Regions from separate parts of the Ensifer sp. Root423 genome, predicted to be linked through region 2. Evidence: riboswitches for the same ligand, from Rfam matches in the RefSeq annotation. Region 2 holds a riboswitch; each other region holds the start of a gene.

Region 1 (5,870 bases), 580 kb from region 2:
GAGCCGGGGCCGCCGATGACACATTCGGCATAATATTGGTCAAGCGGGCCGGTCGAAACCGACGGGCGGATGAGGATGGCAAGCCCGTTGATGGTGATGCCGCGCGTGATCGCGATCTCGCGGGCTGGAAGCACCGGCGGGCCGATGTTGTTCGGCCCGTCGCCGGAGATGTCGATGACCCTTCGCACGCCGCTGAACGCGTTGGAATCGATCAGCGCCGTGCCATAGGTGATGGCGTTGGAGATGGAGGTGCCGCGGCGTGTGCCGACCGGCCGCGCTTCGATCAGCTTGGCGAAGGCGTCGGCGTCGGCGGCATTGTCGATGACCTTCCAGGCGACAACGGAGGACTCGTTCACCGTTCCGGCCCATTCGAAATAGCCGATGGCGATCTTGCCCAGCTGGCCGCTTTCGACCGCATCAAGGAAGTCGCGATGCCGGAGTGCCTCGACATAGCCGGCCCTCTGGATGCGGGCCTCGTCGAGATCCATCGAGCCGGACATGTCGACCGCCAGGATCAGTTCGACGTCGACATTCGTCGCCTCGGCGGTCGATGGGCTCGGGCCACCACTCAATGAAAGGAGTAACGCCAACACGCTCAACATCGCTTCAACCAGTCATTGCGCGCGGTCAGATTAGAAGACTGTAACACAAGATTGGATTTCGGCGACCGTTTGGGTGTAGTTGGCCTTCACTAAAGAGTGATTTTGCCGGGTCCTGCATGAGGCCGGATGTCGGACAGGAAAGGCGAAATGCCGCAGCGTACGGAAAATACTGAGCGATTTCAGATCGATCGATTGCAGCAGGCGGCGTTCGGGTATTTCCTCGAACATTCGGATCCGGTCACCGGACTGATCGCCGACACCGCGTTGCCGGGCGCGCCGGCGAGCATCGCTGCGACCGGCTTCGGCCTTTCCTGCTATCCGATCGGCGTCGAGCGCGGCTGGCTCTCGCGCAGCGATGCCGCGCGGCGGGTGGTGACGACCCTGCGCTTCCTTGTCCAAAGCCCGCAGTCCCGCCACCGGCAGGCGACCGGCTATCGCGGCTTCTACCATCACTTCCTCGACATGCGGACCGGCGAGCGCACCTGGCAGAGCGAGCTTTCGACCGTCGATACGGCGCTGCTGATCGCCGGCTGCCTGACCGCCTCTGCATATTTTTCCGGTAGGGATGCGGACGAATGCGAGATCCGCGCGCTTGCCGATCGGCTCTATGCGCGGGTGGACTGGCGCTGGGCGCTCAATCGGGCCGACACGCTGACGATGGGCTGGCGGCCGCCGGGGCGGTTCTTGAAGCATCGCTGGCGGGGTTACAGCGAAGCGCTGCTGCTCTATGTGCTGGCACTCGGCGCGCCCGACCATTCGATCGAACCGGAGCACTATGCGGCCTTTGCCGAGGGCCATGACTGGATTCCCGTCGACGGCCGGCCGCATCTGCATGCGGCGCCACTCTTCATCCATCTCTTTCCGCAGGCCTGGCTCGATCTGCGCGGGCTTTCCGACCGGACGATGCGGGAGCGGGGGACGGATTATTTCGAGAATACCCGACGCGCCATCGCCTTGCAGCGGGACCATGCGCGCTCCAATCCCGGCGGTTTCGCCGGATATGGCGAGGACCTGTGGGGCCTGAGCGCCTGCCATGCGCCGCGCGGCCGGCTGCGGCTTGCGGATGGGCGCCAGCAGCGGCTTTTCGGCTATGTGAACCGCGGCGCACCCTACGGCCTTGATGACGGCACGCTCGTGCCCTGGGCGCCGCTCGCCTGCCTGCCGTTCGAGCCGGACGCGGCGCGGGCCTCCCTCGTGCATATGGCAGACAGTTATCCGGGACTTTTGAGCGAAGGGCGCTTTCCCGGCGGCTTTAACCCGAGCCTGGCCGCCGGCGCAGGCCCGGAGGGCTGGATCGATGCGCGTGTCGTCGGTCTTGACCAGGGCATCGTTGTCATGATGATCGAGAACTGGCAAAGCGGCCTTAGCTGGGCGCTGATGCGCAGCATGCCGGCGATCCGTCTCGGCCTTGAGCGGGCGGGCTTCGACGGTGGCTGGCTGCAGGAGGGGGAAGGCGCGTGTGGTAATCCGCCCGCATCCCGCGCCAGAGGATGAGAATGGACGACGGAGACGGCATGCGCTTGAACGACCACCGGCCGACAGCGGAGACCGCGGCGTTTGCGCCGCAGGCGCTGGCCGTCGCCGACCATCTGCGTGCCCAGTTTCCCGAGGCTGCCGTCTCGCTCGGGCCGGCGGCCAGTGATTTCAGCGCGCCGGGCGACTTCTGGGCTGCGGGCAGCGCTGGCCTTGAGGCGGGGCTCGCCTATCAGGATTTCTTCGGGGTCGGCATGGCCGACCGGATCCGGGCGGCGCATCTGATCGCCTTCTATAGCCGCCAGCTGAGCGTGGTCCTTGGCGCGTTCCATCTCGGCGCCGGGTTGCAGGCGGAGGTGGCCGGCATTCGTTTCGAGGATTGGACGCGGCTTCACCGTGGCGTCGAAGTCGCGGGCAAGCGCTATCATTTTCGCCTGCATCCGCCGGCGACGGAGCGCCAGGGTGGCGAAGGCGTCAGCGCATTCGAACCGGGCTTCATCGCCCATCTGGCACCCGTCGTTGCGGTTCTGAAAGCGCGAGCAGGGCTGTCGAGCGGGGCGCAATGGCGGCTCGCGGCTGATGCCCTGGCCGGCGCGTTCCTGGAAATCGGCCGCGCGATCGGCGACGAGGCGCGCGGCATGGCCGAGGCGCTGGCGATCGTCAAACGACCGGGTTCGCGGCTCTACTCAGAGGAGCTCTGCTACGAGCAGATCGCGGCTCTCGATCCGGCAAGCGGCGCTCAGCTGTCGCGCCAGTATCGGATCCGTTGCGGCTGCTGTCTCTACTTCAAGACGGAAGGGGGCAGTTTCTGCGACACCTGCGTGCTGCTGGAGCCGGAAGATCGCCGCGCGCGGCTGGCGGCGCATCTCATGCAAAACGGCGGGACCTGAACCCCGCCGTCGCTTTGCTGACGATCTGTGATCAGTGATCACTGTGCCTTGACGAAGCGCTCGTTGATGAAGCCGGAGACGACGCCGAGCACGATCCAGAAGGCAAGCGTGGTGGCGAGTGCGGCAACCGCAAACTCGGCGCCGAGCACGGCCGGAACGTTACTGGTGATATCGAGCGGCTGCGGCGCGCCGTAGACATGGGGTGCTGCGATCGCCACCAGGCCTGCGACCTTGGAGACGATCTCCTCGCGCAGGACGACGAGATAGAGGCCGACGGCGGAGAGCGCCACGGTCACCAGCCACCAGGTCTGGCGGTCGCCGAGTTCGGCTGCCGGAAAGCCCGGCAGTTCCGGCGGCAGACCGATCGCCGGCAGCATGTGCACGGCAAGCCAGCCGCAGGCGCCCCACAGCGCGCCGTTCCTGAGCGTGATCGGGTAGCCGATCACCAGGCTGACGCCGGCGAGCAGCAGGCCGAAGCCGGAACCTGTGACGAGGTTCGCCATCAGCGTGCCGGAGAAGCGGCTCATGCCGAACATGATGCCGCCTTCCTCATGCTCGCCCTCATGGGCATAGGCCGGGGTGATCGGCGACAAAGCGTCGAGGAAAGCGCCGAACGGCGACACGGCTTTGAGCGACGAATGCTGGTCGTGGTTTTCTGCGGCCGGCTGTGCCGCACCCGGCTGGGCGGCGGGCTGTTCGGTGGCGGCCGGTGCCTCGCCTTCGAATTCTTCTGCATGCAGGATCAGCGGTGTGACGCGCAGTTCCTGGGCGCCGGTCATGAAGACACCGGCAATCAATCCAGCCACGATCGCGGCCAGAAGCGTTCTGACAATCATCTTGAAATCCCTCGATAACGACAAAAGCCACGCCCTGTGGCGTGGTCCTTGAGCCTTCCCATTTTCCCAATGCTGCGGATGGCCTTCGCGCGCCGGAAAAACCGGGATGCACGCAGGCCTCCATCCGGCTCAGGCCGGATGCGTTCAGGTCCGCAGATTGTTCGATGCGGAACGTTGTTCACGTTCCGGCGCATCGGTCAGTGGCAGGGGAAGCCGTAGGAGTGGCGAGTGTCGTGCGCCGTGTCGTGCAGCACTGCCGAGTTGGCAAGGCCGGCGCCAAAGACGAGGAATGCGCCGATGAAGAGCGCGATGACGCCAGCGGTCAGACGATCGCTGAGGGAGAGCGGGGTGCTCGAAATGGTAGACGTAGCCATGACAACCTCCGTGATGGCATCGGGAAATTCCCGGTTGGGCCCTATGCCCGTATCGAGTGGCAGGTTTCCTGGCTCACGGCGTTGGGCTCGATGCCCTCGATCTGCCTCGCCTTCCCAGCTCGGCCGCCCTCTCGCGGTCTTGCCAGTGGCTTCTTCCGGATCGCTCCGGAACGGTGGATCGACGTCGCTCTACAGTCGCGGGGTCGGCCGTGATTTGAATGCCCAGCTTGGGTCCATCCGTCACATTCCCGTTTACTCCCGAAACACGTTCGCGTCCCGGGAACCAATCGATCCCAGATGATTAGGATTGTGTCATGGAGTTGTCAATTGAGTGCGCGCCGCCGCGCGGTCCATCCGCGACAAAATCCTTGATGGTCATGCGTTTGTAGGCTTCGACGATCTGGTCACCCTCGGCCCGGTCGACCGAGACTGCAAGTCGCATGGTGCAGTCGCCGAGATGCATGATCAGGAAGGCGGCGCTGTCGATCTCTTCGCGCGGCGTCTCCGGCACAAGGCAGGCCCAGACATCGGCAAGCAGCTTTCCGCCGGCGCGGCTTTGCGCAAGATCGATCTCGCGCAGTGCCTTGTCGGCCTGCATCGCCGACCAGATGTCGCGCATGACCGGCTCGGCGAGGAACATGTCGTAGTAGATGTCGAACAGCAGCGAGAAGGCGTCGCGCAGTTCGGCTATCGACGTGACCTTTGCCAGTTCGGCCGCGATGCACTCGTTGCAGACCGCATTGTAGCGCTCGGCCAGCGTGCGCACGATTGCCGCCTTGTCGGGGAAGTACTGATAAAGCGAGCCGATCGAGATCCCCGCCTTTTCAGCGACTTCGCTCATGCGCATGGCGTCGCTGCCCTTCTCCTGGATGAGCGCCGTCGCGCAGGCAAGGATCTGCTCGACGCGCTCGCGGCTGCGCTTCTGGCTCGGCGTCCGGCGCAGCGCAGGCTCGTCGTCGGCGGGAAGCGTGGCGGGACTTGCATCTGGAATCATGAGTAATGCTCACATTTTGACTTGACTCCTAAAATACGAGGATTTATCACATTTGCAAATGTGAGAGATGCTCATGTTTGTTGGTGGAACCTCAGGAGGAAGCGATGTCTCAGAAAGTCACACTGGTTTTGGGCGGTACCGGCAAGACGGGGCGGCGGGTGGCCGATCGCCTTCGGGAGCGGGGCGTAGCGGTCCGCATCGGCGCCCGTTCGGCGTCGCCTTCCTTCGATTGGACGGATGAGGCGACCTGGACGCCCGCCCTTGAAAATGTCGATCGCATCTATGTCTGCTACCAGCCCGATCTGGCGGTGCCGGGCGCCGTCGACGTCATCGCCAAGTTCTCGAGCCTTGCCGTTCGCACCGGCATCAAACGGTTGGTGCTCCTGTCGGGCCGCGGCGAGGACGAGGCGGAAGCCTCCGAGCGTGCGCTGCAGGCCTCCGGCGCCGACTGGACGGTCATCCGGGGCAGCTGGTTCTTCGAGAACTTCGACGAAGGCTTCCTGGCTGACAGCGTGGTGAGTGGTTCGGTCTTCCTGCCGGTGGACGAGGTCACCGAGCCCTTCGTCAGTTGCGACGACATTGCCGACGTGGCGGTTGAGGCCCTTCTGGACGATGCGCATATCGGCAAGGTCTATGCCTTGACCGGCCCGCGCCTGATGACCTTTGCCCAGGCCGTCGCCGAGATCGCCGCGGCCGCCAAC
Region 2 (5,870 bases):
AGTTTCGAACAAATATCGGCCGGTGCCGATCTCGTGGTGGTCGAAGGCGCCGGCTCGCCGGCCGAAATCAACCTCAGGCCCGGCGACATCGCCAATATGGGCTTTGCGACACGGGCCAATGTGCCGGTCGTGCTGGTCGGCGACATCGACCGCGGGGGGGTGATCGCCTCGCTGGTCGGCACGCATGCGATCCTGCCCGAGGAAGACCGGCGCATGGTGACCGGCTATCTCATCAACAAGTTCCGCGGCGACGTCACGCTGTTCGACGACGGCATTGCTGCCGTCAACCGCTACACCGGCTGGCCCTGCTTCGGCGTCGTGCCGTGGCTGAAGGCGGCGGCACGCCTGCCGGCGGAAGATTCCGTCGTGCTGGAGAAGCTGACGCGCGGCGAGGGGCGGGCGCTGAAGGTTGCCGTCCCGGTACTGTCGCGCATCGCCAATTTCGACGACCTCGATCCGCTCGCCGCCGAACCGGAGATTGATCTCGTCTTCGTGCGGCCTGGCAGTCCCATTCCGGTCGACGCTGGCCTCGTCGTCATTCCCGGGTCGAAATCGACCATCGGCGACCTCATCGATTTCCGTGCGCAAGGGTGGGACCGTGACCTCGAACGTCATGTGCGCCGGGGCGGCCGGGTCATCGGCATCTGCGGCGGCTACCAGATGCTCGGCCGGCGCGTCACCGATCCGCTCGGCATCGAGGGCGGCGAACGTGCGGTCGAGGGCCTCGGGCTGCTCGAGGTCGAGACCGAGATGGCGCCGGAAAAGACGGTGCGCAACAGCCGCGCCTGGTCGCTGGAGCATGATGTGGTGCTCGAAGGCTACGAAATCCATCTTGGCAAGACGCAAGGTGCGGACTGTGGCCGGCCGTCGGTGCGCATCGACAATCGCGCCGACGGCGCCCTTTCGGCCGATGGCCGCGTGATGGGCACCTACCTGCATGGGCTCTTCACCAGCGACGCCTATCGCGGCGCGCTGCTCAAGAGTTTCGGCATCGAAGGCGGCGCCAACAACTACCGCCAATCGGTCGATGCGGCGCTCGACGATGTCGCGAACGAACTGGAGGCTGTGCTCGATCGTCGCTGGCTGGACGAGTTGCTCAGGCACTAGGGACGCGGCAACGGTCAGCCAGCAGGTCCGGTACGTCGGGCCCAACAGGAGCAACGAGCTTATCCGACGGAACTACGCTGCGACATCGTGCTCCTCGCTTGCGGCTTCCCAGACTTCCCGCGCGGCATCCAGGTTCATCAGGGCAATCCCCAGGCCGACGATCAGGTCCGGCCAGGCCGACTGCCACAGATAGGCTGTCGCCAGACCCGCGGCGATGATGGCCACATTGGCGAAGGCATCGTTGCGGGCCGAGAGAAATGCTGCCCGCGTGAGGCTGCCGCTCGTGTGACGGTAGGCGACGAGCAGATAGGCGCAGAAGAGGTTGACCACCAGCGCCCCAAGTCCGGTCAGGGACAGGGCAAAGGGCTCTGGCGGGACCGGATCCATGAACTTCGCCCAGGCCGTCCAAAGGAAGGCCAGCGCCGGTACCAGTAGAATGAACGCCATCGCCATGCCGACCCGCGCGCGGGTTCGCGCCGTCCAGGCCAGAGCAAAGAAAATCAGCATGTTGACGGAGGCGTCTTCGAGGAAGTCGACGCTGTCGGCCATGAGGGACACCGAGCCGATCGAAAGCGCGACAAGGAGTTCGACCCCGAAATAGCCAAGGTTCAACAGGGAGACGATGAGGACGACGCGGCGCAGGTCGGTATCCACTCGAAAGGTTCCCTTTCTGGCGAGATTCGCCCTCGGCACTTTTTTTGGCGAGATTCGCCCTCGGCACTTTGGCACAGGTGTTAGCAGCAGTTTGCTATCCATAGCACTAGGTTTCGACATCGGTTCCGTTCACACTGCCGTCGTGCCTGACGCCCGACAAATCGTCGCGTGGCGCAACTCGGCCGGGGAGGCGTCGCATGCGTCGATTGACTTTGGGCTGCCCGCTTCCTAATCATCAGGTGTTGGATGGTTCCCCCTTGTCGTGGCGATCTGGGGGAATAATTGGGAATGTGACGGATGGACCCAAATCGGGCATCCTTATCGCAGCCGACCCCGCGACTGTAGAACGGTCAGGGTTCGCCATCGGGATTGGTGCCGGGCTGTCGGCCGGTTGCATGGGCAATCGGGGCAGGTCGGGGATCAAGCCGGAAAAGCCACTGGCGTGGCATCGTGATCAGCCGGGTTTGGACGCCTCTTCTTCTACGAATCGTCCGCCTTTCACGATGTCCCTCACAGCGCCCATGCGTCGGAGACGACGCGCAAAGGTTCGCTGTGGCACCGGAAAGACGCCGGGAAGGTGAGGCGGGCCGCTCGGGCCCTGACATCGGAACCTTGCCGTTTAAGGGCGAGGCGATGTTCGGCCCGTGACGCCGTGAGCCAGGAGACCTGCCATCCGGCATGGGCATTCCGCCCGAGGGGACTTTTGTCTCCAACGCCATCACGGAGGTTGTTTTGGCTCGCAGATGTTTTCAAGAACGCGCCCGTGGCGCGTCCGATGGCTTTTGCCACCGACGGCTGATTTGGGAATGTTGAGGCAGCCACGATGAGCAGTCTCAGCGCCGGGCCCGTGCTGGTCCTTGGCGGCGCCCGTTCCGGCAAGTCCAGCTTTTCCGAGAGGCTCGTCGAAGCGTCCGGCTTCACCATGCATTATGTCGCCACGGGCCGCGCCTGGGACGACGAAATGCGCGAGCGCATCGACCATCACCGGACGCGCCGCGGCGAGGGCTGGACGACGCATGAGGAGCCGCTCGATCTCGTCGGCATCCTCAGACGCATCGATGATCCCAGCCATGTGGTCCTGATCGACTGCCTGACGCTATGGGTCACCAATCTCATGCTGGAAGAGCGCGACATGACGGCGGAGTTCGCCGCCCTTGTTGCGTATCTGCCCGAGGCGCGGGCGCGCCTCGTCTTTGTTTCCAATGAGGTCGGCCTCGGCATCGTGCCCGAGAACCGCATGGCCCGCGAGTTTCGCGACCATGCCGGCCGGCTTCACCAGATCGTTGCGGAGAAATCCGCTGAAGTTTACTTTGTCGCGGCCGGTTTGCCGCTGAAAATGAAGGGTTGATCCATGACCACTGCGAGAGCCAACCAGGGCAAGATCCCGGCGACCGTCATCACCGGCTTCCTCGGCGCCGGCAAGACGACGATGATCCGCAACCTGCTGCAGAACGCCGACGGCAAGCGCATCGCGCTGATCATCAACGAGTTCGGCGATCTTGGCGTCGACGGCGATGTCTTGAAGGGCTGCGGTGCCGAGGCCTGCACCGAGGACGACATCATCGAGCTCACCAATGGCTGCATCTGCTGCACCGTGGCTGACGATTTCATCCCGACCATGACGAAGCTGCTCGAGCGTGAAAACCGTCCTGACCACATCATCATCGAAACCTCGGGCCTTGCCCTGCCGCAGCCGCTGATCGCCGCTTTCAACTGGCCGGATATCCGCAGCGAAGTGACCGTCGATGGCGTCGTCACCGTGGTCGACAGCGCCGCCGTTGCCGCTGGCCGCTTTGCCGACGACCACGACAAGGTCGATGCGCTGCGCGTCGAGGACGACAATCTCGATCACGAAAGCCCGATCGAGGAGCTGTTCGAGGATCAACTGACGGCTGCCGATCTCATCGTTCTCAACAAGACCGATCTGATCGATGCCTCCGGCCTCAAGGCCGTGCGCGACGAGGTGTCTTCGCGCACCAGCCGCAAGCCCACGATGATCGAGGCGAAAAACGGCGAAGTCGCCGCTGCCATCCTGCTTGGCCTCGGTGTCGGCACGGAAAGCGATATCGCCAACCGCAAGTCGCATCACGAGATGGAGCACGAGGCAGGTGAGGAGCACGATCACGACGAGTTCGACAGCTTCGTCGTCGAGCTCGGTTCGATCGCCGATCCGGCCGCCTTCATCGATCGCCTGAAGGGCGTAATCGCGGAGCACGACGTTCTGCGCCTCAAGGGTTTTGCAGACGTGCCCGGCAAGCCGATGCGCCTCCTGATCCAGGCGGTCGGCGCCCGCATCGACCAATATTACGACCGCGCCTGGGGCGCTGGCGAAAAGCGCGGTACGCGCCTCGTCGTCATCGGCCTGCACGACATGGACGAGGCGGCGGTGCGCGCCGCGATCACCGCGCTCGTGTAGATCGTTCTTTGAATGAAATGATCTAACGCATTGAAATGATGCAGTTCCGGATGGAGAACGCTTTTAGCGTTTTCGTTCGGAATTGCCCCAACGGACAAGACGAATGCATCTGCTTCTCGCCCAGAAAGGAACGATCGCCGACGGCAACGAGGCGATCGACCTTGGGCAAACGCCGGCCGATATCCTTTTCCTATCGGCCGCCGACACCGAGCTCTCCTCGATCGCCGCGGCTCACGGCCGACGCGACGGAGGCTTGAGCCTGCGCATCGCCAGCCTGATGAGCCTGATGCACCCGATGTCGGTCGACACTTACGTCGAGCGCACGGCGCGTCACGCCAAGCTGATCGTCGTCCGGCCGCTCGGTGGCGCCAGCTATTTCCGTTATCTGCTGGAAGCCCTGCATGCGGCTGCCGTCACCCATCGTTTCGAGATCGCGGTTCTGCCGGGTGACGACAAGCCGGATCCGGGGCTGGAGCCTTTCTCCACCGTCGCAGCCGACGACCGCCAGCGCCTTTGGGCTTACTTCACCGAAGGCGGCTCGGACAATGCCGGGCTGTTTCTCGACTATGCGGCCGCACTGGTCACAGGTGCGGAGAAGCCGCAGCCGGCAAAGCCCCTGTTGAAGGCCGGCATCTGGTGGCCGGGTGCTGGTGTGATCGGCGTCAGCGAATGGCAGTCCCTTGTTCAGGGACGGATGGTAGCGAGGGAGGGATTCGAACCCCCGACGGTCGGGATCTGCTTTTACCGCGCGCTCGTGCAGAGTGGCGAGACACGGCCTGTGGAGGCGCTGATCGATGCGCTGGAGGCTGAAGGTGTGCGGGCACTGCCGGTGTTTGTCTCAAGCCTCAAGGATGCCGTTTCCGTCGGCACGCTGCAGGCGATTTTTTCCGAGGCCGCACCCGACGTGGTGATGAACGCCACTGGCTTTGCGGTCTCGTCGCCCGGTGCCGACCGTCAGCCGACGGTGCTGGAATCGACCGGTGCGCCGGTGCTGCAGGTGATTTTCTCCGGCTCGTCGCGGGCGCAATGGGAAACGTCGCCGCAGGGGCTGATGGCGCGCGACCTCGCCATGAACGTGGCACTCCCCGAAGTCGATGGCCGCATCCTTGCGCGCGCCGTCTCCTTCAAGGCGGCGTCGATCTATGACGCCAAGGTGGAGGCCAATATCGTCGGCCATGAGCCGCTCGAAGGCCGGGTGCGCTTTGCCGCTGATCTTGCCGTCAACTGGGCGAAGCTGCGCCGGGCAGAGCCCGCCGAGCGCCGTATTGCCATCGTCATGGCCAACTATCCGAACCGCGACGGTCGCCTCGGCAACGGTGTCGGGCTCGACACGCCGGCCGGTACCGTCGAGGTGCTTAGCGCCATGGCGCGGGAAGGCTATGCGGTCGGTGAGGTTCCCGCCGATGGCGACGCGCTGATCCGCTTTCTGATGGCCGGGCCGACCAATGCGGCGAGCCATGACCGTGAAATCCGCGAGCGTATTTCGCTGAACGATTACAAAACGTTCTTCGATTCGCTTCCGAAACAGATAAAGGATGAAGTTGCCGGTCGCTGGGGCGTGCCGGAGGCCGATCCCTTTTTCCTCGATGGCGCCTTCGCGCTGCCGCTCGCCCGCTTCGGCGAGGTGATCGTCGGCATCCAACCGGCGCGCGGCTACAACATCGATCCGAAGGAAAGCTACCATTCCCCGGAC
Region 3 (5,870 bases), on a different contig from region 2:
ACCTTGCTGTCGCTCTCGCAATTGCGCGCAGGCGGCCGCTGACGCACGCCGTCTGACGGTCAGCCCAAGCCTGTTGCTGCATCGCCGCGCGCCGCGCGAAACGGCGCGTCGTCAACCGTCGGCGCGCAGCACTTTATCGGGGTTCATGATGCCTGCGGGATCGAACGCGTGCTTGATGCGTTGCATCAGCTCGATTTCGATCGGCGCCCGGACCTCGGCGAGCTCGTCGCGCTTCAACTGGCCGATGCCGTGCTCGGCGGAGATCGAGCCGTTATACCCAAGCACGATGCCGTGGACGATGGCGTTGATTTCGCGCCAGCGGTCGAGGAAGGCCTGCTTGTCGGCGCCGACTGGCTGCGAAATGTTGTAGTGGATGTTGCCGTCGCCCATGTGGCCGAAGGAGCAGATGCGGGCGCCGGGGATCGCTTTCACGACGGCGGCATCCGCCTCCTTCATGAAGGCCGGAATGCTGGAGACGGGCACGGAGACATCGTGCTTGATCGAGCCGCCCTCGGGCTTTTGTGCCGGCGACATGCTCTCGCGCATGTGCCACAGCGCCTTCGCCTGTGTCTCGTTGGCGGCAATCACTGCATTCTCGACGAGGCCGGCCGCATATCCCTGCTCCAGCAGATCCTGTACCATCCGTTCCGCGCTTTCGGCGCTATCGGACGTCGAGATATCGATCAGCGCGTACCAGGGATGGACCGTTTCCATCGGATCACGAACGCCGGGGATGTGCTTGGTGGTGAATTCGACGCCGAGCCGCGGCATCAGCTCGAAGCCGGTCAACGCCGGCCCGCAAAGGCTGGACGCCTTTTCAAACAGAGCGAGCGCATGCTCGACGCTGCCGACTCCGGCAAAGGCGACCTGATGCCCGAGCGGCTTCGGGAAAAGCTTGAGCACGGCGCCGGTGATCACGCCGAGCGTGCCCTCGGCACCGATGAAGAGATCGCGCAGGTCGTAACCGGTATTGTCCTTCTTCAACCGGCGCAGCCCGTCCCAGATTTCGCCGGTCGGCAGCACCACTTCGAGGCCGAGGCAAAGCTGGCGCATACTGCCATAGGCAAGCACGGCGGTGCCGCCTGCATTGGTGGAGAGATTGCCGCCGATGCGGGCTGAACCTTCCGAGCCGAGCGACAGTGGGAACAGGCGATTGTGCTCGTCCGCCGCCTTCTGGATATCGGCGAGGATACAGCCGGCATCGGCGACGATGACATTGCCGACCGGATCGATGTCGCGAATGCGGTTCAGCCGTTCCAGCGAAAGAACGATGTCTGCCTTGCCCTCCCGCGGGATCTGCCCGGCGACATGGCCGGTGTTGCCGCCCTGCGGCACGATCGCCGTGCGGGTGGCGCTCGCGAGCTTCATGATGCGCGAGACCTCGTCGACGTTGGCCGGACGCAGGACCATCGGCGTCGTGCCGCGGTAAAGTCCGCGCGATTCGACGAGATAGCGCGCCTTGTCGGCTTCGTCCGTCAGCACGTTGGTGTTGCCGACGATCTCGGCGAAGGAAGCGATGAGTTCGGGAGAGGGAAGGGTGGTCATGGGCCTCACTTCGCATTGCGCCTGCGCGCGCTATCGGATCGGTCGATCTGAGGATCTGGTCCTCGGTTCCTGGTCGGCGGCGATCATAACCGCAATTGGTGCCGTTCGATGAGGGTGGGTGCGGAGAAGATGCCGCACACTATCTTACCCTCGTGGTGCCGCCGCCCGTTGTAACCGGTCGATGATGGCTTCCCCCAACCCGTCCGAAGGGATCGGCCCGAAGGCGATGGTCTCTGCGCCGCTGGCATCCGCCCGCTTCATATAGTCGAAGAGATTGGCGGCGGCTTCGCGCAGATTGCCAGTCGGGCTGAGATCGAGAACGACGGCCGCCTGCTCTTCGCCGGCGATCCGATTGCCGCCGAAACGGATCAAGGCTTCGCCGGCATGCACCTCGGCGGCATCGAGCCGGACGGCAGCGCCGGGCGCGTAGTGCGAGGCGAGCATGCCCGGCGCCTCGATCGTCGCTCCCGCCGTCTCCGGCCGGGTCACCGGACGACCAAGCAGGCGTTCGATCTCGGCGGCATCGAGGCCACCCGGCCGAAGCAACCGGATCTCGTCGCCGTCGACCTTGATGATCGTCGACTCAAGGCCGATTTGGGCCTGGCCGGCGTCGAGGATCAACTTCAGTTTGTCGCCGAGATCGGCTTCCACATGGACCGCACTGGTCGGGCTGATTTTGCCCGACGTATTGGCACTGGGCGCGGCCAGTGGTCGCCCGAAGTGAGCGATTACCCGGCGCGAGAAACCGTCGGGCATGCGGATGCCGAGCGTGTCGAGGCCGGCGGACGCCAGCGCATGAACCGTGCTGTCGGCGCGCTGCCGAAGGATCAGCGTCAGCGGGCCGGGCCAGAAGGCTTCGGCCAGCTGCCTCGAAATCGGATCGAAATGCACATGGGCTTCGGCCATCGCCATGTCGGAAACATGCGAGATCAGCGGATTGAAGCGCGGGCGCCCCTTCATCTCGTAGATGCGACTGATCGCATCGGGATTGGTAGCGTCGGCGGCAAGGCCGTAGACGGTCTCGGTCGGAATGGCGACCGGCTCGCCTTCGCCAAGAACGGCGCAGGCGCGCGCGATCGCGCGGTCCGGTTCTCTATCCGTGTCGATGATCTCAGCCATGCCGTTTCCTTTCCGACGCTTCCTTAACGGACGCACCGGAAAAACAGAACGATTTTCTTTGAAGGAACCGGTTCGGCTCAGAGGCTGCGAATGATGCGACGCAACGCGTCATCCTTGGCGCCAAGCATCAGTACGTTTTTCAGCGCGACCTTGGGATCATCCGTGCGAAACAGCAGCCCGTTGTCACGAAAGTTGCGGTTGATGACCATTTGCCCGGCTTGGGCGCCCGGTTCGATGGCGACGGCGAAGTACATGCGTGAATAGCCGGGCTGGATACTCTCGAAAAAATGCGTCTCGTCGCCCAGGTTGCAGAAGAAGTTGGCGAAGTAGAAGGACCAGGTGATGTCCTTGGAGGGAGTAACCGGCGTACGCGCCGCCGTCACGTGACAGTAGCCGAGATGCGGCCGGCCGACGAGCGTGCGGTGGAAGATCATCTTCGGGAACTGGATCGAGTTGTGGAACCCGTTGATCCGCTTATGGGTCGTGTCGCCGGCGGTGCTGAGCTTCTTGCCCGTCCTGTCTGCGACTTCCTCATAGCTCAAATACCGGCGTTCGCTCGGCAACCATTGCCTGCGGTTGATCCGGCCCGTACGCAGGAATTCGGTATGAACCGCCACCTTCGGCGGGATTGTCGGCAGCTTCTCGGCTGTCGCGTCGTAGTATCTCAACTTTGCCATGATCGTCAGCGCGCCATCTGCCTGCCTGCAGGACCTCTCTCGTCCGCCGGCTAGGCTAGCGGCTCATGGTTAATGAATGATTTCGTCCTGGCTGCATCATTAGCGTTCTCTATCTGACGCGATGTCGCAAACGGGCGAAGCCCTCCCGCATCTGCGCCGACCGCGCCGCAAAAGTCGGCAATTGCCCAAGATGTGATCTATCTATATGTTTGCAATGTAAAAATTCTAAGACGGTGGCCTTTTGTGGCGGTTTTTTCCGTGTCGTCATTCTGGAATTGGATGTCGCTATCGGGCAGCTGCCAAGGTGACTTCCGCGATTACATATCCTTACTCAAGGTGCCGTCTTCGAAGGGAAGATGGAGAATTGGGAAGCCGGTCAAATCCCGGCGCTGCCCCCGCAACGGTGGTGGAGCGAAAGCCTCGGCAAAGGCCACTGGACGGTTCGTCCGGGAAGGCGCCGGGCAGGTCCGAAAGGACGGCTCCTGAGCCCGGAAACCAGCCTTGACGGACATAACCGTAACGGGTTGCGGCGGGCAGCCGGATCGGAGCCTCAAACGCATGGGCGTGCGCCCGTGCGGGTTCCTGTCCTGCCTCTCCGAAACATGGCGCATGAGGACAGGACATGGACACCAGAAACGATATGCTTCGAAAGCTGAAGGGCAGGCAGGACGGCTACAGCCTCGACCGGGCCTTTTACATCGATCCCGACTACTACAGGCAGGATCTGGAAAACATCTGGTACAAGGATTGGCTGTTTATCGGCCATGACTGCGAGATCCCGCGGGCCGGCAATTACTTCACCGTCCAGGTCGGCGACTACCCCGTTGTCATCACCCGCGACCGCCAGGGCGCCATCCGGGCTCTGCACAATTCCTGCCGCCACCGCGGCTCGCGCGTCTGCACGCAGGCGAAAGGCTCGTCGGCAAAGCTTGTCTGTCCCTATCACCAGTGGACCTACGAACTCGACGGCTCGCTGCTCTTTGCCCGGCAGATGGGAGAGGATTTCGACAAGGCCGCCCACAGTCTGAAGCCGATCCATTGCGAAACGGTCGGCGGCTACATCTTCATCAACCTGTCGGAAAAGCCGATGGATTTCACGGCGTTCCGCGACATGGCCTTGCCGTATCTCGCGCCGCATCGGCTCGGCGAAACCAAGGTCGCGTTCGAAAGCACCATCATCGAGAAGGGCAACTGGAAGCTCGTCTGGGAAAACAACCGCGAATGCTACCATTGCGCCGCCAATCATCCGGAACTCTGCCGCACCTATCCTGAGGCGCCGACGGCGACCGGGGTGCAGGGCGCCAAGGATGATCCTGTGATCGCCGAACATTGGGCGAAGTGCGAGGCCGAGGGCCTGCCGAGCGAATTTAAGATGTCGCCGACCGGTCAGTTCCGCGCCGCCCGCATGCCGCTTGTCGACAATGCCGAAAGCTACACCATGTCGGGCGCCCGCGCCGTCAGGCGGGCCCTGTCCGCCGACGTCTCCCAGAGCCAGATCGGCACGCTCTTGATGTTCCACTATCCCACCACCTGGAACCATGTGCTCGCCGACCACGCCATCACCTTCCGGGTGCTGCCGCTCGGGCCCGAACTGACGCAGGTGACGACGAAGTGGCTCGTCAACAAGGATGCGGTCGAAGGCGTCGACTACAATCTAGATGAACTGACGCATGTCTGGACCGAGACCAACGACCAGGACCGTCAGATCGTCGAGGAAAATGCCTTCGGCATCCGCTCACCGGCCTATGAGCCCGGTCCCTATTCGCCCGAGCACGAGGGTGGCGTGATGCAGTTCGTCGAGTGGTACTGCAAGTTCATGGAGCAGCGCCTTGCCGGCGACGCGGCTCCGCTTTCAAGGGTCGCCTGACATGCAGATGGCCTCTTCGTTTCACCATTTCGACGCGCTCCACGTCTGGATCGACCGGCAGCAGATGCTCGAATGCACATCGGCGGTTGTCGAGACCGCCGATGTCATGACCTTCACCTTCCGGGCCGAAAAGCCCGCCTGGTTTCGCTATCTGCCCGGGCAATTCGTGACCCTCGAACTGCCCGTCGCCGACGAGCCAGTGATGCGCACCTACACCCTGTCGTCGACGCCCTCGCGGCCGCTGTCGATCGCCGTGACCGTCAAGGCGCAGTCAGACAGCATCGGCACCCGCTGGATGTTCGAGCACCTGAAGCCCGGAATGAAACTCCGCGCCTTTGGCCCGCTCGGCGATTTCAGCTTCGTCCGCCATCCCGGCGACAAGTACCTGTTTATCTCGGCCGGCTCCGGCATCACGCCGATGATGTCGATGACGCGCTGGATGGCGGACTGCGTGCCGGAGACGGATGTGACCTTCATCTCCTGCGCGCGTCGGCCGGAGGACCTGCTGTTCCGTTCGGAGCTGGAGGTTCTGGCGACGCAGATGTCCGGGCTGAACCTCGGCTTCATCGTCGAGGGACATGAGGCACGCCACGGCTGGCACGGGCTTCGCGGCCGCATTGATGGCGCCAAGCTGCCGCTGCTTGCGCCCGATTTCATGGACC

Evidence for each region. Region 2 has a riboswitch for cobalamin ahead of cobU (bifunctional adenosylcobinamide kinase/adenosylcobinamide-phosphate guanylyltransferase). Riboswitches for the same ligand answer to the same signal wherever they lie in the genome.
Region 1: another riboswitch for cobalamin. It lies ahead of ASD01_RS00140 (CbtB domain-containing protein); the one in region 2 lies ahead of cobU (bifunctional adenosylcobinamide kinase/adenosylcobinamide-phosphate guanylyltransferase).
Region 3: another riboswitch for cobalamin. It lies ahead of ASD01_RS31070 (aromatic ring-hydroxylating oxygenase subunit alpha); the one in region 2 lies ahead of cobU (bifunctional adenosylcobinamide kinase/adenosylcobinamide-phosphate guanylyltransferase).

The regions. Positions count from the first base shown of each region.
Region 1 is NZ_LMEG01000001.1:18,246-24,115, forward strand. Features, by position in the region: gene ASD01_RS00120 (DUF1194 domain-containing protein) at 1-602, opposite strand, end outside; gene ASD01_RS00125 (glucoamylase family protein) at 750-2,096, shown strand; gene ASD01_RS00130 (ferric iron reductase) at 2,099-2,965, shown strand; gene ASD01_RS00135 (CbtA family protein) at 3,004-3,801, opposite strand; gene ASD01_RS00140 (CbtB domain-containing protein) at 3,999-4,175, opposite strand; cobalamin riboswitch at 4,217-4,478, opposite strand; gene ASD01_RS00145 (TetR/AcrR family transcriptional regulator) at 4,477-5,169, opposite strand; gene ASD01_RS00150 (NAD(P)H-binding protein) at 5,274-5,870, shown strand, end outside.
Region 2 is NZ_LMEG01000001.1:595,877-601,746, forward strand. Features, by position in the region: gene ASD01_RS03005 (cobyric acid synthase) at 1-1,107, shown strand, start outside; gene ASD01_RS03010 (cation transporter) at 1,180-1,761, opposite strand; cobalamin riboswitch at 1,992-2,213, shown strand; gene cobU (bifunctional adenosylcobinamide kinase/adenosylcobinamide-phosphate guanylyltransferase) at 2,585-3,109, shown strand; gene cobW (cobalamin biosynthesis protein CobW) at 3,113-4,177, shown strand; gene cobN (cobaltochelatase subunit CobN) at 4,281-5,870, shown strand, end outside.
Region 3 is NZ_LMEG01000045.1:498,347-504,216, reverse strand. Features, by position in the region: gene ASD01_RS31090 (DUF1217 domain-containing protein) at 1-42, shown strand, start outside; gene ASD01_RS31085 (FAD-binding oxidoreductase) at 112-1,545, opposite strand; gene ASD01_RS31080 (L-threonylcarbamoyladenylate synthase) at 1,690-2,664, opposite strand; gene ASD01_RS31075 (DUF6656 family protein) at 2,742-3,341, opposite strand; cobalamin riboswitch at 3,659-3,859, shown strand; gene ASD01_RS31070 (aromatic ring-hydroxylating oxygenase subunit alpha) at 3,964-5,208, shown strand; gene ASD01_RS31065 (FAD-binding oxidoreductase) at 5,210-5,870, shown strand, end outside.